DNA from 2 places in the Clostridium estertheticum genome. Region 1 is predicted to be linked to the other one. Evidence: predicted binding sites of a transcription regulator. Region 1 holds the regulator's gene; the other holds the start of a gene.

Evidence for each region. Region 1 encodes HrcA, which represses chaperone genes, less so after heat shock. Its sites were predicted from a motif close to TGTTAGCACTCNNNNNNNNNGAGTGCTAACA; they were not measured.
Region 2: a site for HrcA is predicted at 8,307-8,337, ahead of htpG (molecular chaperone HtpG). Genes of this name have one in related genera too.

What each region holds. Positions count from the first base shown of each region.
Region 1 covers NZ_CP015756.1:3,276,499-3,289,401, reverse strand. The annotation lists gene A7L45_RS15380 (P-type ATPase actuator domain-containing protein) at 1-1,333, shown strand, start outside; gene A7L45_RS15375 (ComEC/Rec2 family competence protein) at 1,557-3,329, shown strand; gene holA (DNA polymerase III subunit delta) at 3,322-4,356, shown strand; gene rpsT (30S ribosomal protein S20) at 4,442-4,714, opposite strand; gene gpr (GPR endopeptidase) at 4,964-5,938, shown strand; gene A7L45_RS15355 (stage II sporulation protein P) at 5,993-7,132, shown strand; gene A7L45_RS15350 (hypothetical protein) at 7,218-7,475, shown strand; gene lepA (translation elongation factor 4) at 7,617-9,422, shown strand; gene hemW (radical SAM family heme chaperone HemW) at 9,502-10,623, shown strand; gene hrcA (heat-inducible transcriptional repressor HrcA) at 10,837-11,883, shown strand; gene grpE (nucleotide exchange factor GrpE) at 11,928-12,611, shown strand; gene dnaK (molecular chaperone DnaK) at 12,670-12,903, shown strand, end outside.
Region 2 covers NZ_CP015756.1:2,352,535-2,365,437, reverse strand. The annotation lists rRNA gene A7L45_RS10875 (16S ribosomal RNA) at 1-134, opposite strand, end outside; gene A7L45_RS10870 (glutaredoxin family protein) at 476-706, opposite strand; gene hydE ([FeFe] hydrogenase H-cluster radical SAM maturase HydE) at 1,000-2,043, shown strand; gene A7L45_RS24075 (hypothetical protein) at 2,081-2,215, opposite strand; gene A7L45_RS10860 (methyl-accepting chemotaxis protein) at 2,299-4,074, opposite strand; gene aroD (type I 3-dehydroquinate dehydratase) at 4,314-5,078, opposite strand; gene A7L45_RS10850 (putative quinol monooxygenase) at 5,096-5,383, opposite strand; gene A7L45_RS10845 (Cof-type HAD-IIB family hydrolase) at 5,461-6,243, opposite strand; gene htpG (molecular chaperone HtpG) at 6,383-8,263, opposite strand; gene A7L45_RS10835 (bacteriohemerythrin) at 8,431-8,823, opposite strand; gene A7L45_RS10830 (aromatic ring-hydroxylating oxygenase subunit alpha) at 8,988-9,968, opposite strand; gene A7L45_RS10825 (DUF1475 family protein) at 10,006-10,332, opposite strand; gene A7L45_RS10820 (DUF1295 domain-containing protein) at 10,378-11,145, opposite strand; gene A7L45_RS10815 (DAK2 domain-containing protein) at 11,177-12,865, opposite strand.

The DNA of each region.
Region 1 (12,903 bases):
TTCCTCGCATTTGAGAGATCGTAATTCTATTGAAAGTTTAGAAGAACACGAAATACTTGAGTTTTGGGATGAAAATTTTGCGAGAAATAGTAATCTTGAGACAAAATACAGGAGAATATTTAAAATACCTTATGATTCTGAAAAAAAGATTAAAACAGTTGTAAATAAAATAGATGATAAATATAGAGCTAATGTAAAAGGTGTGCTTGATGGTATGTTAAGTAGATGCACTCATATTTTAATTAATGGCGTAGAAAAAGAAATTAATGAGGATGATATTGTGAATATTATAAATGTTCATATAGATATGTCCAATAAAGCATATAATGTTATAGGGTATGCATATAGAGATTTCAGCTATAAACCAAGCATTGATGAGAATATTGAAAGTAATTTAGTGTTTGTGGGGTTAATAGGCTTTGAGAATCCGATAAAGGAAAGTTCATATAGAGCAATAAACACTTGTAGGGAAAGTAATATTAGAGTTATCATAGATCAAGAAGACAATAAATTAGCCTCTTTTGCATTTGGAAAATTAATAGGGGTTACAGACACAAAAGAGGAAATTCTATCAGGGATAGAGATAGATTATATGAGTAAAGATGAATTTGAAAAGAATATAGAGAGTGTTAGCATTTTCTCTAAAATCTCACCTAAACATAAAAGTGAAATTGTTAATGTTTTAAATAAAAAAGGTCATTCTATTGCATCAGTAGGAGATACATTAACAGATTTAGAGTACCTTAATAATTCTGATATATCAATTTGTGCAGGAAGTGAATGTAGCAATGTGGTAAGAAAGCTTTCAAATATATTTTTGGAGGAAAATGATTTTGAAGATATAGTAGATTTAATACAGCATAGTAAAAAAATTATTAACTATATAAGTAGAGTAAATATATTTATAAGCACTTTAGCGGTAAGTGAAATCCTTATAATATTATTAAGTATAATCATTAGGGGTGGAATGCCATTTACACTTATTTGTAGTTTGTCCATAAATTTTATATTGTTACCTTGTTGTTGCCTTGCAATTCTATTACAAAATACAAATACAGATATAACACTCAAAAATATAAACCATGATTATATAAAAAAAATTTATAAAAGAAATTCATTTCTAATAAGTATCTTTTATATACTTATTATTGTTATTAAGCATAAATTCGTTATTATAAATGTGATGGATAGTATATTTATTGTGTTTGCATTGCTAGAAAGCATATTTTGTTTGTCACTTTTACATGAAAAAAGTTTTTTTAAAAACAAAGCGGCTTATACCCTAGTAATATTTAATTTATTAGTACAAGTTATATTGGTTATTTTAAAATAAAAAGTGTAGAGCTATAATATCTGTACATTTTTAAATAGTCTGAAAAGGTATGAATAAATAAGACAGGTCGATTACTTTAAAGATTTAATGGTTAAAATAAGGCTGTGGAGGTATATAATACTTGAAAATATATTTAAAACATTGCTTATGTTATAATAGAAAAGTAAGGAATAAATTTATATGTTCTTTTGCGTAAATAGTTTTTCAAGTATAATATTTTATTATGGCTAGACCTTTAGTGTATTATGCAGTAACGATATTTATGGGATGCATTACTTGCTTGATTTTAATAAACAATCCTATTGTGGGTGCATTTATAGCTGTAATTTTTTTAGCTAGTATGTATTTTACTATAGATAAAAAGTTTTTCTACCTAGTAGTTTGTTTTTTTATTATTGGTGTTATAAATTATTACTCTTATTTTAATATTAATTTACCTAGTGATTCGAAACTTAAAGTGAGAATATCTGATAAAAGTACATATTATTGCTCAGCAAGATATAATGATAAGAAGATTAATCTGAAAGGTAATGTATTTGAATTAAGTGAAGGAAGAAGTGTTTGGATAAAAGGTAATTTTAAAAAGGAAGCAGTATATGAAAAGGGAATAGTCGGAACATATACAGTTAAAAGTTATGAGATTTGTGATGAAGATATAATATCAAAAATCGAAAGCTATAGAAAAGGGTTACATAAAAGATTTTCAGAAAATTTAGGAAAAGAAAAGGCCGCTTTAGTTATGGGTGTATGTTTTGGCGATAGTGGATACATAGAGAAAGTGCAAAAGGAAGATTTTAAAAAGCTGGGTATAAGTCATGTTATAAGTGTATCAGGTCTTCATATGTCAATAGTTTATAAAGTGTTAGAAACTGTTATTGGTTATAAAATCGCTTTATTATTTTCTTTTGGATACATGATATTCACAGGAGGGCAATCATCGACAATAAGAGCTTTTATAATGATTTTTATATTGAAAATAGCTAGCAAAGTATATAAAAAATATGATAGTCTATCATCTGTTAGTCTGGCTGCAATTATAATATTAGTATTTAGACCTTTTTATATACTTGATATAGGATTTATGCTTTCTTTTCTTTGTGTTCTTGGTATTATAGTATTTAACAAGAAAATAAGGAAGGCGTTATATAAATTACCTTCTACTTTAAATGAATCTTTCAGTTTGAGTATAAGTTCTCAAATATTCTCTACTCCATATGCAGTTGTAGCACTTAAAACCTTTTGTTTAGGGTCTATTCTTAGTAATTTAGTGCTATTACCCTTTTATACAGTAGTTGTAATACTTGGGAATATGGGGCTTGTTTGCAGTGCTTTTTATCGATTGTTTAATTTAATAAATTATGGCTTGTTTACTGTCTTAATGATTATAGAGTTTATTCAAAAGGTACTTGTAGCATTATTACCAGAAATGCTTTACTTTTCTTATATTGAAAGTTTAGTTGTATTCGGATTATATTTATGTTATCTTGGAATTAAAAAAGGTTATATGCAATTTAAGTATGTTCCAATTTGTATTATTTTTGTTTTAGTATTTCAAAGTTATAAAGTTTTTCCAGAGGTTAGCTATATAAGTGTAAATAAGAATAACGTGGTTTTAATACAATACAAACGAACAGCTATTGCAGTAACTACGGGGAATATTAAGGGAAATGATTTAAAAGTGCCGGTTAAAATAGATAGAATTTTCGAAAATTATACTGGTAAGTCAGCTATAAGTCTTTCAAAAAGATATACTATAAAATTAATCTGTAATCGTGATAAATTAGAAGCTTTAGTATGTTTTACTCAGGAGACAAATAAAAAACAGAAAATGGAATTACTTAAAAGTGGAAGGGATGAAATTACACCATTTAAAGATATAGTAAAACTTGAAAATGATGAAACATACGTACCGTCAGGAACAATTATTAATAAATATATAATCATAGGAAATAAAGTTTTAAAATTTTCACAAGGGTTGGAGGAAATAATTGATTAATTATGCAGAGCTTGAAAAAAAGATTAAAAAACATGAATTAGATAGTTGTTATATATTTTGTGGATCAGATGAAAAGTTAATAAAAGATCATGTTGAATATATAACAAATAGTGTACTAGACAAAAATTTTATTGATCTAAATTATTCGAAATTTGATGGTAGTAAAACAGATTTTGAGACAATTAGTGATGCTTGTGAAACTATGCCGTTTATGAGTGATAAAAAGGTAGTGGTTGTATATAGGGCAACCTTTTTAGAGGACAATTCAGGAACTAAGAATTCTAATGATTTGAAAAATAAAAATTTTCTTATGCTAAATGAATATTTAAAAAATCCACCGCCTCAATGTATATTGATTATATATTATACTTTTTTAAGCGATAGGGAAAAACCGAGTAACAAAATCAAAAAACTAGACAAAAAAGCATGTGTGATAAAAGTTGATAAATTAAAAGGTGAATCTCTTCAGAAAATATGTAAAAATTTATTTGAAGGTGCTGGAGCAAAAATCGGAAAATCAGAACTTGTTTTGTTTTGTTCTCAGGTAGATAACAATATGAATATTATAATAAATGAAGTAGAAAAACTAGTATCATTTGCAAATGGAAAAGAGATTACTAAAAAAGATATTTTGGCAATGATGCCTCAAAAGAGTGAAAATGATATTTTTAATTTAGTTGATTTTTTGTCTCAGAAGAATATAAAGAGGGCTCTAGACATTTTAAATGAACTTATATATAGGGGAGAGAAAATACCATTTATATTATTTATGGTAACAAGGCAGTTTAATCTTTTATTTAATATAAAATTAGGTACTGAAAATGGGAAAACAAAGGAGCTTTTGTCAAGTGAATTAAGGCTTCATCCATACGTTTGTGAAAAAATGATTTCGCAGAGTAATAAATTTACTATGAAAAGGTTAAAAAGAAATATTGAACTATGTCTTGAAACAGAAAAAGTTTTAAAAAGTACTTCAACTGATGATAAAACAAATATTGAAGTCTTTATGGTAAAGACGGTAATGTAGCTGCCCAGGAGATGATTTAAATTTTAATTATAAAAATAAATAAACAAAAAAAATAGAAAAACCGGTGTAAATCACCGGTTTTTTATTATGCTGCTAAACTTAAAGCGTTTAATCTTGCTGCAAGTCTTGATTTTCTTCTTGCTGCTTTGTTTATGTGAAGTATTCCTTTTGTTACAGCCATGTCTAAAGCTTTAACTACAGATGCATATGTAACCTTAGCTTCTGCAACATCACCAGTAACTAGTGCTGTTTCAAATTTTTTAACCTTAGTTTTTAAAGCAGATTTAATCATTGTATTTCTTTCTGTTTTAACTGCAGTAATTTTAATTCTTTTTTTTGCTGATTTAATATTTGCCATTAATTTTCACCCCCCTTTGTATTTAATAACGTGTCAGCAGTTTTGGGGAAACTGCATACGAATCTATTTAATTAATCAACTAGTATTATAGCATTAAAATATAAGCACTTCAAGGGTAAATTAATCTATATACATAAATTTTAGTATAAGACTTATTTAAATGAGGTAGAAAGCTTAAAATAAACTTTTTAAGAATAAGAAAATACTATTAGGAAAGGATAATAATAAAAATGTAGTTGAGGTGAAATTATGATAAGTATAAGAACGGACTTAGCTGTAGAAGCTAAAGAAATATACAAAGAAAAAAATAATGGCGAAATGCCTGGTGTTGATGTAGAAGAGTACAATAGGGAAGATATTAAAATTACTAATGTAAGAATAGTAAGTGATATCGGAGAAAAAATGATGGGAAAACCAAAAGGTACATATATAACTATTGATATCCCGGAATTTGTTCATTATGATGGTGATGCTATGGATAGAGTAAGTGTAGTAATGGGAGAGGTTCTATCACCGCTAATAAAATTGGATGACAGTATGACGGCCCTAGTAGTTGGCCTTGGTAATTGGAATGTTACCCCAGATGCTGTAGGACCCAAAGTTGTATCGAAAATAATGGTTACTAGGCATTTAAAACAATTAGTGCCAGATTCTATAGATGAGGGTATACGTCCTGTATGTGCAATATCTCCTGGTGTTCTTGGAATAACAGGTATGGAAACTGGTGAAATTATTCGTGGCATTGTGGAGAGGATTAAACCCAATTTAGTGATTTGTATTGATGCATTAGCTTCTAGAAAAATGAATAGGGTGAATAGAACTATCCAGATAGGGACATCTGGAATTTCTCCAGGTGCAGGAATTGGAAATAGAAGGATGGAAATAAGTGAAAAAACATTAGGTGTGCCAGTCATTGCAATTGGGATACCAACAGTAGTAGATGCTGCAACACTTGCAAATGATACTATTGATTTAGTACTTGATGAGATGATTAAATCTGCAAATGAAGGTAAAGAATTTTACAATATGTTAAAATCCATTGATAAAGTGGAAAAACAAAAGATGATTGCTGAGATATTAAATCCTTATGTAGGCAATCTTGTTGTTACACCAAAGGAAATAGATATGGTTATAAGCTCTGTTTCTAAAATAATTGCTAATGGAATTAATATAGCATTGCAACCAGCGTTAGACTTAGAGGACATAAATAAGTATTTAAATTAGTAATAACTATTCAGATTCCCTCATATATATATTATATAAACAGGGGGGATAAAAATGGGTTATAGAGGTATAAGTTTTAGAGGGAAAAATAAGATTAGGTTAAGTGAAAAAATGATTTTCTTTAAAAATTCCATTAAAAAAAGTGGTAATGTGAGAATGTTTTTTTGTGTTTTCACATTGCTCACTATTTTTTTATTAGGAGTAATTTTGCCTAAAAGTGCGAAGGCAGATTGTGGAGAAAATTATAGAAACTATTTTCATATTAAGGTTATTAATAATGTTTTATCTGTAATGAAGGCATCGTATGTAAAGGGAGAGGATACAAACGGTGAAAACACAAAGGATTCAGTAGTTTTATCATTTCTAGGAATTGATATTTCGAATCCTATATCAATAGTTATAAAGGAAATAGCTTATTTAGATAAAAATGAAATTATCACGGATGTAAAGAATTCAAATACATTTAGCCTTAATTCTTTTAATTTAGATGATAAGCAGGTAAATAAGACGAAGGTTACTAATGTGGTATCAAAATTATATGACTCTACTTTGAAAGGTACGTTAAATAAGGCCAAGCCTCGAGTACTTATATATCATTCTCATACATCTGAAGCTTATCTAACTTCTGACACGGATAAAACTAAAGATACTGAGAGTTTAGATCAATCTAGAAGTGTAGTTGCTGTAGGCGATGTAATAACCGAAAACCTAGAGAAAAATTATGGAATTTCAGTTATACATGATAAGAATGTAAATGATACAGGAGATTACAAAAATGCTTATAAAAAGTCTGGAGTTACTTTAGATAAGTATTTAAAGTTATATGAAAAATTTGATTTGATTATTGATTTACATAGAGATAGTATAGACAACAAGAAGACGTTAATTACAAAATTGAATGGTGAGAATGTTGCACGATTTATGTTTGTAGTAACAGATAAGAATCCTAGATATGCACAGCAGAAGAAATTAATAGATTCTATGATGTCAATATCAAATAGATTATATCCAGGGCTTATACGCGATGAATCAATTTGGGTTTATCACTGGGGCATGGGTTTTTATAATCAAGATAGAAGCAATAACGCACTTTTAATTGAAGTAGGCGCAAATAGTAATAACATCCAAGAAGTAAAAAATACAGGTAAATATCTATCAAGAATAATAGCGGAACAATTAAATGGAAAAAAATGAATAAATTATTATAAAAAGTGCATCCTTAATAATGAGCAGATAATAATTAAGTATTATCTGCTTAAGAGAATAGGGGGCACTTTTTATGTTGAAAAAAGGTATTATTAAATACATATTTATACTAGTTATTTGTTTTTCTATACTTATTTATGGATTTGTTGAAGTTAATATTAACAAACCTGAACTTGTAAAAGAAAAGTCGAAATTTACAATGAATTTTAAATTAAACCCTTTAGATTTTAGAATAGAGACGAAGGGATATGTTTTTTATACAAATGGTAAATTCTTTTATAATATTAAAGAAAAATGTATTGACACTTATAATGAAATTTTTATGAAATAATATAAGGGTAACATATTGATTAAATAAAGTATCACGTAAAATAACAATGCATTGACAAAAACAGATATAATTATGATATAATTCAAGTAGATGTATAAAATCAAAAAAAATTAACATATAGTACAACGGGGGTAAAAATTAATGCAGAGTAATAGACAAAAGTACATAAGGAATTTTTCAATAGTTGCACATATTGATCACGGCAAGTCTACTCTTGCAGATAGATTACTAGAAAAGACAGGTACTTTAACTAAAAGAGAAATGGAAGAGCAAGTACTTGATAATATGGATTTAGAAAGAGAAAGAGGAATTACTATAAAGTCTCAACCGGCAAGGCTCGTTTATAAAAGGGAGAATGGAGAAGAATATATATTCAATCTTATAGATACTCCGGGTCATGTGGATTTTAATTATGAGGTTTCAAGAAGTTTAGCTGCTTGCGAGGGCGCTGTACTTGTAGTTGATGCGTCACAAGGAATTCAAGCTCAAACTTTAGCAAACTGTTATCTTGCATTAGATAATGACCTTGATATTGCGCCAGTTATCAATAAAATAGATCTTCCTAGTGCAAGGCCGGACGAAGTAATTAAGGAAATTGAGGATGTAATAGGTATTGAAGCCCTGGATGCTCCAAGAATTTCGGCAAAAACTGGACTTAATATAGAAGATGTTTTAGAAGCTGTAGTAAAGAAAATTTCACCACCTAGTGGGGATGAAGAAGCACCACTTAAGGCTTTGATTTTTGACTCTTTTTATGATAGTTATAAAGGTGTAGTATGTTATGTAAGAATTAAAGACGGCATAGTTAAACCAGGAACAAAAATTAAGCTAATGAATACTAATAAGGTATACGAGGTAGTAGAAGTTGGAGTGTTTGTTCCAAACTATCTCCCGGTAGCAATGTTAAGTGCTGGTGATGTTGGATATATAACTGCTTCTATAAAAAATGTTAGGGATGCACGTGTTGGTGATACTGTAACAGAAGCTGATAGGCCAGCATTAAAGGCGCTTAATGGATATAAACCAGCGATTCCAATGGTATTTAGTGGTATTTATCCTATAGATGGTGCAAGGTATGGAGAATTAAAAGAGGCGCTAGAAAGACTTCAGTTAAATGATGCAGCATTAGGGTTTGAACCAGAGACATCTATTGCCTTAGGTTTTGGATTTAGATGTGGATTCTTAGGCCTTCTTCATATGGAAATAATACAAGAAAGAATCGAGCGAGAATTTAATTTAGATATCATTACGACAGCACCATCAGTTATATATAAAGTAATGAAAACTAGTGGAGAATTAATAGAGATAACAAATCCTACTAATCTTCCAGAACCTACAGAAATTAGGTATATGGAAGAACCAATAGTTAAAGCATCTATCATAACACCATCAGAGTATCTTGGATCAGTTATGGAGTTATGCCAACAAAAGAGGGGCGTATATATTGATATGCAATATATAGAAACCACTAGAGTTGTGGTAAATTATGATTTGCCACTTAATGAAATAGTATATGACTTTTTTGATGCTCTAAAATCAAGAACAAAAGGTTATGCATCCTTTGACTATGAAGTAAAGGGATATGTAACCGCAAATCTTGTAAAGCTAGATATTTTACTCAAGGGAGAAAAAGTTGATGCTTTGTCCATGATTGTTCCAGAAGAATCAGCTGGGCATAGAGGTAGAATTATGGCTGAAAAATTAAAAGAACATATACCAAGACAAATGTTTGAAATACCAATACAAGCATCTATAAATTCAAAGGTAATTGCAAGAGAAACTGTAAAAGCTCTAAGAAAAGATGTTTTAGCTAAATGTTATGGTGGAGATATTTCAAGAAAGAAAAAATTATTATCAAAGCAAAAAGAAGGTAAAAAGAGAATGCGACAAGTTGGAAGTGTAGAAGTTCCACAAGAAGCATTCATGGCGATACTTAAAGTAGACTAGTATCTTCGAAGAAGATGACTAACTGCTTTGAAAAAGATGATTAGTAGTTTGAAAAAGATAATTAAAGTGAGGATAAAACATGAAGAAGGTTGCTTTATATATTCATATTCCCTTTTGTAAGCAGAAGTGTTTATATTGTGATTTTCCATCACTAGCTGGCAAAGAGGATTGTATGGTTGATTATGCTGCAGCACTCGCAAATGAAATATATAGTATAAAGAATAAAAAAATAAAAACTATTTTTATAGGTGGGGGAACTCCCACCTATTTATCTTTAGCGGGCTGGAAAATAATAAAAAAAAGTATTGATACATTAGATATATGTGATGATTTAGAGTTTACGGTGGAGGGAAATCCAGGAACATTTACAAAAGAAATATTGAACTTCCTAAAAGAAATGGGAGTGAATAGACTTAGTATCGGACTTCAAGCCTGGCAGGATTCACTTTTAAAAGAGCTTGGAAGAATTCATACTATAGAAGATTTTAAACAAAGCTTTGAAATGGCTAGAGAATTAGGATTTGATAACATAAATGTAGATTTGATGTTTGGACTTCCATCACAAACTATAAGTCAATGGACAGAGACATTAGATAATATAACTAAGCTTAATCCAGAGCATTTATCTTGCTATAGTTTAATTGTAGAAGAGGGAACAGAATTTTATAAAAGATTTGAAAAAGGTACATTAAATCTCCCAGATGAGGAAATAGACAGAACTATGTATGCGAAGACAATAGAAGTTTTAAGGAAAAAAGGATATATACAATATGAGATCTCAAACTTTTCGAAAAGGAATAAAAAATGTAGACATAATCTAGTATATTGGGAATTAGATGAATATATTGGGTGTGGAGCTGCTTCTCATTCGTATAGTGACGGTTTTAGGTATAGAAATGAAGAAAATATAGAAAAATATATTGAAAAAATGAATAATGACAACACTGCGATAGTTGAAAAAATGAAAAATTCATTTAAAGATAATATGGAAGAGTTTATGTTCATGGGACTTAGAAAAACAAAGGGTGTAAATAAAAGTGAATTCAAGAAAAGATTTCATAAAAATATGTATGATGTTTATTACGATGTAATTAATAAATACACAAGTACTGGTTTTATGATAGAAAGTACAGATAATATTTTTTTAACATATGAGGGTATTGAAGTATCGAACGTAATTATGGCAGAGTTTTTATTATAAATTATAGTAATCTTAATAAGAAATTTTGCTTTTTAACGTCTTAGGTAGTAAATTGAAGGAAAATAGAGCATTTTAAATATAGTTCAAAATAAACTTTGTAAAATAGCTATATTAAAAAAACAAGATTATTGACAAAAACCATAATAAATGATAACTTAAATGTATACCCGTTAGCACTCAACGGAAGCGAGTGCTAATAAAAGAGGTGATATTATGGAAATGGATGAAAGAAAAATTAAAATACTTCAGGCTATAATAACAGATTATATAAATAATGGTGAGCCTGTAGGGTCCAGAACCATAGCTAAAAAGTATGATTTAGGTATTAGTTCGGCTACAATAAGAAATGAAATGTCAGACCTGGAAGAAATGGGATATATTGAACATATACATACCTCATCTGGTAGAAAACCATCAGATAAAGGTTATAGGTTATATGTTGATAGACTTATGGAACTTACAAAGTTATCTTCTGAGGAAGAATATATGATTAAAAATCATCTTATTAATGCTGCATTATATGAGGTTGATAAAATTGTTAAGCAAGCAACACAAATGCTTTCTCTTCTTACAAATCTTACATCTATAGTGAAAGCACCTTCTGTTCAAAAAAGCTGTATAAAATATATTCAGCTAATGAATTTAGATTTTATAAGCATTTTGTTTGTAATTATTACAGATAGTGGTATTATCAAAAACAATGTTATAAAAGTTAGTAAGCCAATTGGCATTGCAACTATAGAAAAACTTACTAATATACTTAACTTTAGATTAGGAAGACTTACAATAGAACAGATAAACTTAGAAGTTATCAATAATCTAAAAAGCGATTTAGCTTCTTATGAAGAAATATTTGCAGGTATTATTCCAGCATTATATGATAGTTTATCTGGGGTTGAGTCTTCGGAAGTTTATATTCAAGGCGCTGCTAATATATTTAATTACCCAGAATATAATAATATAACTAAAGCTCGAGAGTTCTTAGTATTGGTAGACAATAAAGAGAGTATAAATAGCTTACTAGGTACTTACGACAATATTTCTAATATTACAATTAAAATTGGTGGGGAAAATTTTGTTGAGTGTGCAAGGGAGTGTAGTATTATAACAGCAGTTTATAGCGCTTCTGGAGTACCGCTTGGATCCATTGGAGTTATAGGGCCAACAAGAATTCCCTATGGAAAAGTTATATCAGTATTAACGGGAGTAGTTAAAGAATTAAATGATAATATAGCTCAAATTTATGATGATCATAAATAAAATTTTAAAGATTTATTTTGAGCAAGATTTGGAGGAATGATTGAGTGAATACGAATAATGAAGAAATATTAGACGAAGAAAACACAAAGTTTTCAAATGAAGATTCCAGTTTAGCAGGTAATGCTAACGAAGTTAAGGAAAGTAAAAAAGAGACTGAGGATACCTTAGATAAAACATTAGAAGAAGCTGAAGTATTAGAAGATGCTGAAATAGTAGAGGAAGATGAAGAAGTTGAAGAACTTTTAGAAAGTGATAAAGAGAAAGATATGAGAAAAAGTAAAAAGAAACTAGAAGCGGAAAACAAAAATTTACAAGATAATTTGGATTCTTTTAAGGATAAACTTTTAAGAACAACTGCAGAGTATGAAAACTTTAGAAAAAGAACAATAAAAGAAAAACAAAACATATACACAGATGCTTGTGCAGATGTTTTAAAAGAAATTCTACCAGTACTCGATAACTTAGAAAGAGCTCTTTCGGTTGAAGGTGGTGGGGATGAACTAAGAACTGGTGTAGAAAATACAGTTAAATTATTTAATGCTGCATTTAAAAAACTAGGCATTGAAGAATTATCTTCAACAGGCGAATTTGATCCTAACTTCCACAATGCAGTAATGCATGTAGAAGATGAACAATATGGAGTAAATCAAATAGTCGAAGTATTACAAAAGGGATATAAAAAACAAGAAAAGGTATTAAGACATAGCATGGTTAAGGTTGCAAATTAACCTTAATAAATGTAAAAATCTTTAATAAATATAAAAGGAATATAGGGAGGAAATAATAATGGGAAAAATTATAGGAATAGATTTAGGTACAACAAATTCATGTGTAGCAGTTATGGAGGGTGGAGAGCCCGTAGTAATTTCTAATTCAGAAGGTGCAAGAACTACACCATCTGTAGTATCATTTCAAGCTAATGGAGAAAGACTAGTAGGTCAAGTAGCTAAAAGACAAGCAATTACAAACCCAGATAAAACAATAATGTCAATTAAAAGAGAAATGGGTACTGATCATAAA
Region 2 (12,903 bases), 920 kb from region 1:
AGGCAGGTTACCCACGTGTTACTCACCCGTCCGCCGCTAATTAACGCCTCCGAGGAGGCGAATCATCGCTCGACTTGCATGTGTTAGGCACGCCGCCAGCGTTCGTCCTGAGCCAGGATCAAACTCTCAATTTAAAAGTTTACACTTTTTTAGTTGAAATAATTAATCTGCGACAACTGTTAAGTTGCTTCGCAAGCTCATTACATACTTTTTAGTCTTACGACTAAAATATTACTTTTACTAAAGTAATTGACTGGTTAAAATAAAATATTATTTCATTTCTTTACCTATTTTTCTGTTTAATTTTCAAAGACCGATAAAAACTATATATATTCGTCACCATGTGACTACTTTTTAAAGTATATCAGCTAACTTTATTCATGTCAATACTTTTTTATTTTTATATACTAAGAAAATATAGAAAATAAAAAGAAGCTAGTTTTAGCCTCTTTTTATTTTCTATATTTTATTGTTTTTAAATTCCTAATATAGCAACCACTTTTTCCTTATCAAATCCAACCATTTCTTGCCCATTAATATCTATTACTGGTACTGATCTATATCCTTTTTTTATAAGTGCTTTTTTTGCTTCCAAATTTTCAGAAATATTATGCTCTGTATATTCAATGTTATTTTCTTTGAAAAATTCCTTAGCTAAATGACAAAATCCGCAACTATTGCTTGTATAAATTTCAACTTTGTTCATGTATAATCTCCCCTTAAGTTTTATTATTTCCAATTTAATTGTATACAATTAAATCTAATTTCATATTATCATTTTTCGCAAGTTAAGTCAATATTATTACTTTAAATTTTAATGAATTATTTAACTAGTATTCCTCTAGATTACTAATTTATTAAAATATTTATTTATTTTATATTTACATATATTTTATATAATATTATGATAGTCTTAACACTATACGTTAGTGACAAAATACTTTATAATTATTTTGTACTTTAAAGGGCTTAAGCATAAATATTAGGAGGTAGCAACTAATGATTAATTTATTGGAAGTAATAAATAAAGCTAAAATTGAACATAACTTAAGTAAACTAGAAATCATTGCTCTTTTAAAAAGTAATGATATGGACCAAGAATTGTTTAATGCGGCAGACGAAGTCCGAAAAAAATATGTGAGTGACGATGTCCATCTTCGTGGTCTTATTGAATTTACCAATATATGCAAGAATAACTGCCTTTATTGTGGACTAAGGCGAGATAATAAAAATTTAGTTAAATATAGATTAACACATGAACAAATTTTAGACTTTGCAACTAAGGCTAAATCTTTTGGTTATAAAACCATTGTACTTCAAGGTGGAGAAGATGATTACTATACCGTGGACAAAATCATCAAAATAATAAAAGATATCAAGGCTTTAGGTTTAGCTCTAACTCTAAGTCTAGGTGAAAAAACTTATGATGAGTATAAGGCCTTTAAAGAGGCTGGTGCTGATAGATATCTTTTAAGAATTGAGACAACTGATAAGAAACTTTATGAAGATCTAGATCCTGGCATGAGTCACGAGTACAGACTTAATTGTTTAAAGAACCTAAAAAAATTAGGTTATGAAGTAGGTACAGGTGTTATGGTTGGTCTCCCAAATCAAACCATAGAATCATATGCAGATGATATATTGTTTTTCAAAGAAATTAATGCTGACATGTTAGGAATAGGTCCTTTCATTCCTAATGAAGATACACCACTTGCAAATTGCCATGGTCGTGAGCTAATTATGGCCCTTAAGGTTATGGCTATAACACGATTACTTCTACCAGATATTAACATACCTGCAACAACTGCTATGGAGTCTTTAAATAAAAATGGAAGGCTGATGGCACTTCAAAGTGGTGCTAACGTAGTTATGCCTAATGTTACAGAAGGTGAATATAGAAAATATTATGCATTATACCCTGGTAAAATTTGTACTGGAGATACTCCATCTCATTGTAGGGGATGCATAACCGGTAAAATTAACAGTATTGGAAGAAATGTTTCAACTAATTATGGATTTCGCGGAAATAAAAACAACAAATGATTTTATAACATAAAAAAGAGCCCTATAGGCTCTTTTTTTAACGAAAAGTATGTTTTGCTTCTTTAATTGGTTTATTATTAACTGCTTCACCTTGTGCGTCCTTAATTCCCGGTTTATTATGTTTCTTGTTTAGATCATGCTGTATATTCATTTTTGTAGCTTTATTTGGCATTAAAAACTTCCCCTTTCTAATATTAGATTAACCTAGAAAGCTAATTTTTATTCTACACTTCTGATATTTTGAAATTATTCATATTACAGTATAAATTTCTGTACTATTTCATCTAACTTAGCTACAATCTTCTCAAAGTTATCAGCAGTATTTGATATATCCTCCATAGCACTCGTTTGCTCCTCCATAGATGCAGATATCTCCTGAGTTGAAGCTGCAGATTCTTCAGATACTGCAGACATACCTTCTATAGATAACAATACCTTGTCTTTATTTTTATCTACCTTGTTAATATTAGAAACCAAAGTGTCTATTTGAGTAATCATATTAATAATAGATTTTTCTATGATATTAAATGATTTTTGTGATAAATCCATCGATAAATTTGCCTCTTTATTAATATTTACTCCCTTATTTATATTCATTGTTACTTTACTGATTTCTCCTTGAATTTCACCAATCATATTTGTAATTTCATTTGTGGCTTCTTCGGTCTTTTCTGCTAGCTTTCTTACTTCATCAGCTACTACTGCAAATCCTTTTCCAGCTTCACCAGCTCTAGCGGCTTCAATTGCAGCATTTAATGCCAAAAGATTTGTTTGTTCTGCTACCTCTTTTATAGTAATTATAATTTTTCCGATAGAGTTTGATTTATTTTGAAGTGTAGATATATTTTCTACGACTTCTTCATTTAAATTGCTACTTTCCTTAAATTTTTCAGTAAGTGATTTCATAGAATTAAGTCCCTTAGTATTAACTAACTTAGTTTCATTAGAATAATCTTTTAATAACACAGAACTATTTACAGCAGTACTAATTTCGAGTGTAAGACTTGTAAGTTCATTTGCACCACTTTGAGCATCTTGCACTTGATTTGTAGCTCCTTTTGCTAATTCTTCAATTGCCACAGATACAGCTTCTATAGATTGAACAGTTTCGTTTGTAACCAGTGCCATAGTTTTTGAATACTGAAGAACCTCTATGGAATTTTCCTTCAAATTAATGATTATTTCTCTAAGAGCACTTCGTAGATCAATAACTGCTTTTGCAATAATCCCTGTTTCATCTTTATATTTTAAAATCAATTCAAGATTTTCATCATATGACAAATCAAGTTTCGCTGTCTTATCCACAAGCTTACTTATTTTTAAAATAGGATTTGATATTTTCTTACTAAAGTAAAAGGATATAAATATTGATAATCCAATAACAGCAACTGCTAAAATTATAAAATTAGTTACACTATTTATAAAAGCTTTGAGTAGAATAGCCTTTTCAGTCCCAACAAATTTGTCAATGTCATCAACATAGTTTCCTGTACCTATAACCCAATTAAAGTCTTTAAAAGCCTTACTATAGCTTCTCTTTGGAGATGCAACTTCTTCCCCTTTTTTAGCAAACCAATAATCTGTATATCCACCGTTCTCTTTTAAACCATTTGCAATAATTTCTTTAATTATGCTTTTGCCTTTTACATCCTTTAAATCATATCTGTTTTTACCTTCTGATGCACCACCAAGAAGCACAATATTGTCTCCATCAACTGTATCTACCCAAAAATAACCACCATCGCCATATTTCATCTCACGTATTAAATCTGCGCCAAGTTTTTTAGCTTCTATCAAACTTATTTTTCCAGATTGATATTTTTTATCAATGCCTCCTAGCATTGTTATGACATTTTCAACTTGATATTTAATTTTTTCATCATAATCTTTCCTAACTGTAGTATCAATTGTCGATATAGTGTTTTTACTCAAGACTGACATTCTGTATGTTGCAAATCCTCCAATTAAAAGTGCAGTTAATAATACAACTGAAATATTTAGAGCTATTATCTTAGTGCTTATTTTTTTCACAATAAATCACTCCATCCTCTTTAATATTTTATCCATAATTTTCTTAATGTTCCGAGAAAATAACGGTTACATTGTTATCGTATCTTTTTTATAAATCTTAATACATATTTTAATAAATAATAATTTTATAATTAAATTAACATAAAAACTCCCTTGGTCATTATTAATTTCTACAATATAAACGAAAAGAACTGCTCAAATTAAGCAGTTCTTTTCGTTTATATTGTGTTGTCATATTTTTATATATCGTTATGAAGCAACTGCATTATTTTGCGTAACTCTAATGCTGAAATTTGTCCCGGTGCTGAACTCTTCTTAGCAGCAGCAAATGTTAGTGCTGAACCAAATAATTCACCTGATAATCTACTAATAATTCCTTTTCCCGCCATTGATATTGATATAATGGGACCATTAGCATATTTTTCATTCATAATACGAGTTGCATCTAAAAGCGTAAGCACATCCGCGGCACAAGTAGGCATTACTGCAATTTTAGGAATATCTCCACCTAATTCTTGAGCCTTACATAACCTTGATATAATTTCTTCTTTTCGTGGTGTTTTTTCAAAATCATGATTAGATATAATAACAAATACGCCATTCTTATGAGCTATATTTACCAATCCTAATATATCTTTCTCATCACTTAATAACTCAACATCTATAACTTCAACAAGTTTTGACGTGATAATTGCTTTATTTAGAGCGAAATAGAATTCTGTAGTAACTTCTTTCTGTCCACCCTCTTTAGCTGTGCGAAAAGTAAATATAATTGGTTTTTCACCTAGTACTGCTCTAATCCCTTGTAATGCTTGTTTTACCTTATCTATATTGGCAACGTCTTTAAAAAAATCTACACGCCATTCTAACACATCAAAATCGATATCTTTTAAAATTTCTGCTTCCTCTAAAAGTTCTGAAATAGTTTCTCCTACCATAGGAATACAAATTTTAGGTAGCCCCTCACCAATTGTAACTTTTTTAAGTTTAACTATTTTTTTCATTTGAGCACCCTTACTATTTATTTTATTTTTTTATATAAGTTAATCTCTGATTTTTTTTCTATTAAATCTGCGAATTTAGGTACAATAGAAGTAAAATGTATTGATGCGTTATGACTCTTAATTATATCCTCATTTTCCCACTCTTCAATGAATGTAAATATATTGTTATCATTAGCATCTTGATATAAGTTATATGATACATTTCCTTTTTCTTTTCTGCTTTCATTAATAAGTTTTTCTGCTAAGTTTTTAAATTCCTCTGTTTTTCCCTGCTTTATTGAATTTTTTGCAACTATAGTAATCATATACTTTCTCCTTCTTATGATTTATTTTAAAATTTTATATTACATAATTATACTACTTGTCCTCTTTTTTATAGTTTCTACAAAGATGCTATAACATTATAAACTCCATGGTCATTATTACTTTCTGCAATAAATTTCGCATGCTTTTTAACATCTTCAGGTGCGTTTTTCATTGCATAACTGTAATGAGCAGCTTTAAACATAGCCAAATCATTATAGTAATCACCAAAAACCATTGTGTTTTTTTGATCTATTTCAAATTTTTTTTGAAGTATTTTTATTGCGCTTCCTTTACTTATACCTTTATTCATTATATCTATCCACTTATCCCCAGATACAACAAATTCAAGTTTCTCATGCAATTTTTCTTTTAGAAGATTTACTATGGACAGATTTACTCCATCTGCCATATAATAAGTAATCTTATATATGGGACTTTTTAATTTACTAAATGATTCTAGTTTTACAACAGGAACATCAACCGCTGTAAGTTCATTAAAAATAACTTCTGATGGATTTACTATAAATGCCTCATTTTCTCCAGCTAAAAATACTTCTTCTCCGAGCTTTGGGTTTAGATTTATTACGTGTTCTATTTCTTCTTTAGCAATATTATTTGAATAGATGGTCTTTCCTTTGTTATTATACTTAACAAGAGCCCCATTATGAGCAATAAATATCATATCTGTATTTACCTTTTTAAAATTTACGCTTAGTTGTGAATAAAATCTACCACTTGCTGCTGCAAATTTTATATTTCTCTTTTTTAAATCACGTATCAAATCAAATATTTTTTCATCTATATTCCCTTTATCGTTTAATAATGTACCATCCATATCAGTTGCGATGAGTTTTATAATAAGTATTTACCTCCCTTATAATGTTAAATAAGCATATTCAAGAACAAATTTTACTCACTAGTAAAAATGAGCTATAAATGAATTAATATCCATTTATTGCTCATAAATTTGTTTCGATTTTAATTAAAATATACTTAAGTTATAACATTACTTTGCATATATTGTTTGTAAATTCTACTGGATCACTAATTGGTAATCCCTCAATTAGTAGAGCCTGATTATACAATATATTAGTGTATAAATCTAATTTATCTTTGTCAGTGTCAAAGCAACCTTTAAGTACTTTAAACATATCATTATTTATATTTATTTCAAGTACCTTGTCTGCTTTAACATTTTCATTGTTAGGCATAGAATTTAATGTTTTCTCCATTTCAATTGTGAGTTCACCATCGTTTGATAAACATACTGGGTAATTTTTAAGTCTTTTAGATGCACGAACATCCTTAACCTTACCAGACAAAGTAGTTTTCATATATTCAAACAGCTCTTTATTTTCCTTATCATCAGCAATAGATGGGTTTTCCTTTTCTTCAACATCTATTCCTAAATCACCACTTGATACAGATTTAAATTCTTTTTCTTTGTATTTAGATATCATTTTAACCGCAAATTCGTCTACCTCATCCGTGAAGTATAAAATTTCGAACCCTTTATCTGATACCATTTCTATTTGTGGTAATTTTTCAATCCTATCGTTCGTTTCACCAGAAGCATAATAGATATATTTTTGATCTTCTGGCATTCTAGAAACATACTCATCTAAAGTAACATTCTTTTTCTCCGTTGATGAATAAAACAGTAGCAAATCTTGCAAAGTATCTTTATTACTACCATAATCGGAGTAAATACCATACTTTAATTGTCTTCCAAATGATTTGTAAAATATTTCATATTTGTCTCTTTCATTTTTAAGTAAAGTATCTAACTCACTTTTTATTTTACTTTTAATGTTTTTAGCTATTAATTGAAGTTGTCTATCATGTTGTAATACTTCCCTTGATATGTTAAGGGATAAGTCCTCTGAATCTACTATTCCTTTTACAAAACTAAAATAGTCAGGCAATAAGTCTGCACACTTGTTCATAATTAAGACACCATTTGAGTAAAGCTCTAAACCTTTTTCATATTCTTTTGTGTAGAAATCATATGGTGTTTTTTCTGGAATATATAAAATAGAATTATAACTTATAACGCCATCAACACTTATATGAATGTGCTTTAATGGTTTATCAAAACCATAATGTTTTTCAGCATAAAAATTGTTATAATCTTCATCAGTTAATTCACTTTTATTTTTTCTCCATAAAGGAACCATACTGTTTACTGTCTTTTCCTCAACGAAATCTTCGTATTCTGTTTCACTACCTTCTTTAAGTTTTGAATTACTTATATTCATTTTAATTGGGTATCTAATGAAATCTGAATATTTCTTTATGATAGATTTTAATCCATTTTCATCAAGAAATTCATCAAAATTATCATCTTCTGTGTTCTCTTTTATTTTAAGTGTGATTTCTGTACCAACACAATCTTTATTGCAAGGTTCTATAGTATACCCATCTGCACCTGTAGATTCCCACTTATAAGCTTTATCGCTACCAAAAGATTTACTTATAACAGTAATATTATCAGCTACCATAAATGCAGAGTAAAATCCTACACCAAATTGTCCAATTATATCATAACCATCTTTTATTTCATTTTCTTTTTTAAATGCTAAAGATCCGCTTTTAGCTATAACACCTAGATTATCAGTTAGTTCTTTTTCGGTCATTCCAATACCAGTGTCAGAAATTTTTACTATTCTATTTTCTTTTTCACTCGCTATAGTAATGTAGTATTTATCTTTCTCAAAAGTTAATGTGTCATCCGCTAATGTCTTATAATAAATTTTATCAATAGCATCACTAGCATTAGAGACAAGTTCCCTTAAAAATATATCTCTATGAGTATATATTGAGTTTACCATCATATCTAGGATTCTCTTAGATTCTGTTTTAAATTGTTTTTTTTCCATTTAAAATTCCCCTTTCATACCAAATCTTTTTAATTTTATATTTTGTTAGCACTCTATGCTTATGAGTGCTAATGATAATTATAAAATACACCTTTTTTTATGATTTGTCAATGTTTCACTCCATACTTTCTATAATTTAAAGCGGTAAATCTAATAGCAACATGATTTTACTCTACTGGAATTAGTAAGTCTTTCTCAACTATATGATTAATTAACCATTCATTTAAGAAAGTTAGTATTTTCATTATAGCTTCATCTTGATTATTATCAATATTATTTAAATTAACCTCATCTATTTTTTTAATAAAAAATGCATGGTCTATCTTTTGTGTAAATAATCTTTTATAATTTATGCTAATCATATACTCTTCTTCAGCGTTAAAATGATATATTGTATATGCTTTTAATTCTTCAATTACCGCTACTATTTTATCATATTTATCTGTATCGTATTTATCTATTAATAATTGGTAAGCTCTTTCCCCTATTTCAAACAGTTTTTCATGCTCCGCATTTATTTTAGGAATTTTTGTCATGTATTTTTCCTTCATCTCAAACATTAATTAATTTCCCCCCTCAAATTTGATAATACAACTTGTCTTTCACACTTAAATTAAATTCATATATCTATATTACTTTGTTTTAATTTATTTTACAAGAATAATTTCCCTAATATTCTATTTATATCATTGTTTCTCATTCTACATTACCTCATTAAAGCATATTACTTTTTCTCTATTTCACCTTTCAAAAAAGCTCTTCTCCTACGGTACTCAATAATAGGCATATCTCCTTGAATAAGATTTTCATTCATTGTCAGTTCGGATTTTATAGGAGTTTGAGTTAAAACAATCCTCCTATCTTGATGAAGTATATATTTATTACTAAAAGTACTCATTCCATTAACTATTTGTTTTAATATAGGTGCTTTCATGAATTTTTGATAAAATCTAAGATAAATATGAGTATGATTCTCATCAATTGGTGCAAATATTGCAACTATCCTAATATCCTTACTAATAATGTTTTGCCAAATATTTGGCATTTGTAACTGAAGACTAAATAATTTTTTATAGTTCTTTATTTCATTTGGTTTTAGAGGTTTTGTTTTTCCGTCATCCACTACATTATTTACATAAAAAGTCATTAAATTATCTTCCCATTTAACAACAGGACCATTTACTAAGGTTTTATTTCCTCTACCTATGGAAGATGTATGAACAAACGGTAAATGAACGACATCTAATTGATTTTCAATTGCTCTCGTGTAATTAACTGACCACATCTCTGAAAAACCTCCATAAGAAAAACCTTCGCGTAGTTCTTTGAAGAAAGGAATTTCTGGCATATTATCTAAGATTTCTCCATACCATAACCAAATCAGACCATACTTTTCTTCTACTAAGTAAGATTGAACCTTATACCTTTCTGGAACAGGTGTATTTTTGCCATTAGCCGGTATTAAAGTTACCTTTCCAGAAGAATCATATTCAAATCCATGAAATGGACACATCATTTTATCGTGAATTACTTTGCCCGCACTTATTGCTGCGCCTCTATGACAACACTTATCAAAAATGCAATTGACTTTACCACTTTCACTTCTCCAAAAAACTAGTTTTTCTCCCAGTCTTGTTATTCCAATCGGTTTGTTACTCTTCACTTCTTTTGATTCCAATATTCCATACCATTGATTTTTAATCATGCTCAGCCATCCTTTTTTAACAATTCAATTTTTGTAATTACAATCTATTTTTTTGCCAGAATTTTTGCCAGTTTCCATTACTTTTATTAAATGATAGGAAAATATATAAACAACTAATCATACTTCCTAAAGTTAAAACTAACAAAACCCAAATTAATGATTTAGCAATATTATTCTCTCTATACACTATCCACGAACATACTATAATAAATTCAATGTAAATATCTACTAATGATATTTGTCCCCAAGGCATACCTAATAATATTTTACCTTCACCAGTAAAATTTCCAATAGCAAATCCATATATAAGCATTCCCAGCATTAATAAAAAACCAATAAAAGAAAATACTTTTCCGATTTTCATAAAATCAATCCTACTCTCATTATATTTTATTATTAATGTTATTAATCATTTTTTAGGCAGCCAAGGTATAAATTTACTAGTGATTTTCGCGTATGCCTGAAATTCATCGTTATCCTTATAATGTTTTTCAAGCATTGGTACTCCGGAAACATATATAAGCAATAAGGTTATAATTATAGGGCTAATGATTCCCGCTATGCCACTTTTTGAAGGTAAAGTAATTATAAATATTCCCCACCACATTGTAGCCTCTCCAAAATAATTTGGATGCCTTGTGAATTTCCAAAGCCCCCTTTTCATTATATGACCTTTATTTTTTTTATCTGTAATAAAGTTTTTTAGCTGTTTATCCCCTAATGCTTCAAAAACAAAACCAACTATCCAAATTGCAATGCCTACAAATTCTAATATGCCTAAATTTCCTTTAGATGTAGCATTATTCATTATAATTGGATATGCTATTAAAAGCATAATTGCTCCTTGTAACATGAACACTTGCAAAAATGCTCTAGGCATTACCCATCTACCCCAATCCCGTCTAAATGCTACATATCTAAAATCTTCAGGCTTTCCTAAATTCCTTTTTAATATATGATAAAACAATCTTATTCCCCAGACGAAAACTAATGCTGTAACTATAATGGCTCTTAAATTATAATTTCCTCCAGTAAATAATGTATATATTGATATCAAAACAAATCCAAGCCCCCAACCCATGTCAACTAATGAATTATTTTTCTTCATTTGAGCAATAATAAAAAAGATGACCATGTAGATAAAAACTAGTATTGTGCTTTGCACATAAGTATTCATATCGACCCCTCCTAAATTTATATTATAAACATTAAGAACTTATAAATGATACAGCTACTGCTCCAATTCCGGCGCTTAATCCAACAATAGGCGATATTTCAGTTATATATTCTGGTTCTTTCCCCAAAATTGCTGTTAATTTCAAGCTCAATTCATTAGCTTTTTTTGGAGCACTTGCATGTACAATGTTATAAGATGCTATTTTGTTATTTTCATTTGCTTTATTAACTATCGCAAGTATTTTCTTAGTATTTGATTTTGCGTTAAAAGTTTTGCCAAATGCAATTCCTTTTCCATCCACGTTTATTGATATTATTGGTTTTAAGTTTAATACCCTTCCAATAAACCCTTTCATTTTAGAAACTCGTCCACCCCTTACCATATATTTAAAAGTATTAACGCTAACATATATTCTTGCCTTTTTAATCTTATTTTCTATTATAGCTACAACTTCCTCATAATTTTTCCCGGCTTCTAATTCTTTTGCTGCTTCTAATACTATTAACCCTTCTGCACCAGAATTTAATTTAGAATTAATTACTGTTATTTTTTTGCCTCCTTGTATAAACTTTTCTGCAGCTTTTTTTACAATATTAATCGTTCCACTCATTTCCTTAGATACTATTATTGCAATTACTGATTCATAATGACTAGTTAAAAAAGAAAATACATTTTGCACATTTTTTATTGTTGGTTGCGAACTTGTCGGATATTCTTTTAACTTATCAATCAAAGAATAAAACTTATCCGGTTTTATTGTAAGTTTGTCCAGGTATGTGCTACCTTCAATAATTAAATTCAATGGTAAAACGTGAATCTGATATTTTTCTATTAGTTCTTGTGGTAAATCGGCAATTGAATCCGTAAGTATAGCCGTTTTATTAATTCTGTTATGCACCACCTCATATTGTTTCTTCATGTCGTCAACTTTTTGCTGAACTATTTCACCTTTTCCTCTTAGTATATAGAATAATTCATCTGGTTTATTTGTGTGTATGTGTATCCTAACTTTACTTTTATTTCCTGCTATAATCAAAGAATCTCCCAAATGTTTTATTGCATTCTTTATTTCATTAGTACTTATATTCTCATTTGAGATTAAAGCTTCTGTACAATATCTATAAGTTATATTTGGTGTAAAATCAAAAATTTCTTCTTCAAATACTATTTCATCTTCATTTCGACTTATTTTTGTAATGTTTTTATCCTTAAGGAAATAAACAACTCCCTGGAGAAAACTCACAAAACCACTTGCTCCAGAATCTACCACAGATGATTTTTTCAATATCTCAAGAATATTTGGTGTGTTTGCAAGTGATATTTTAGCATCCTCTAGGGTTCTAATTATTATTGATTCAAAACTCTCAGTTACATCTTTCAATTTATAAACGGCTTCTGTCCATTCTCTTATAACGGTTATCATAGTCCCCTCAATAGGATTTAAGATAGCTTTATATGCATAAGGTACAGCGTTTTTTAATGTTTCTGCAAAAGTTACCATAGTTAAAGGTTCTTTATCGCTAATTTCTTCATTAATACCATTCAAAAATTGAGCAAAAATTATTCCGGAATTTCCTCTGGCACCAATTAATGCTGCATCCGCCATAGAATTAATTGTATCTTTAATAGATTTGTGAATCTTCATATCTTCAACAATTGCATTCATTGTAGATACAAGATTACTACCAGTATCTCCATCTGGAATAGGAAAAACATTCATTTTATTTAAAATATTCTTTTGTTTCCTAACTTGGATGA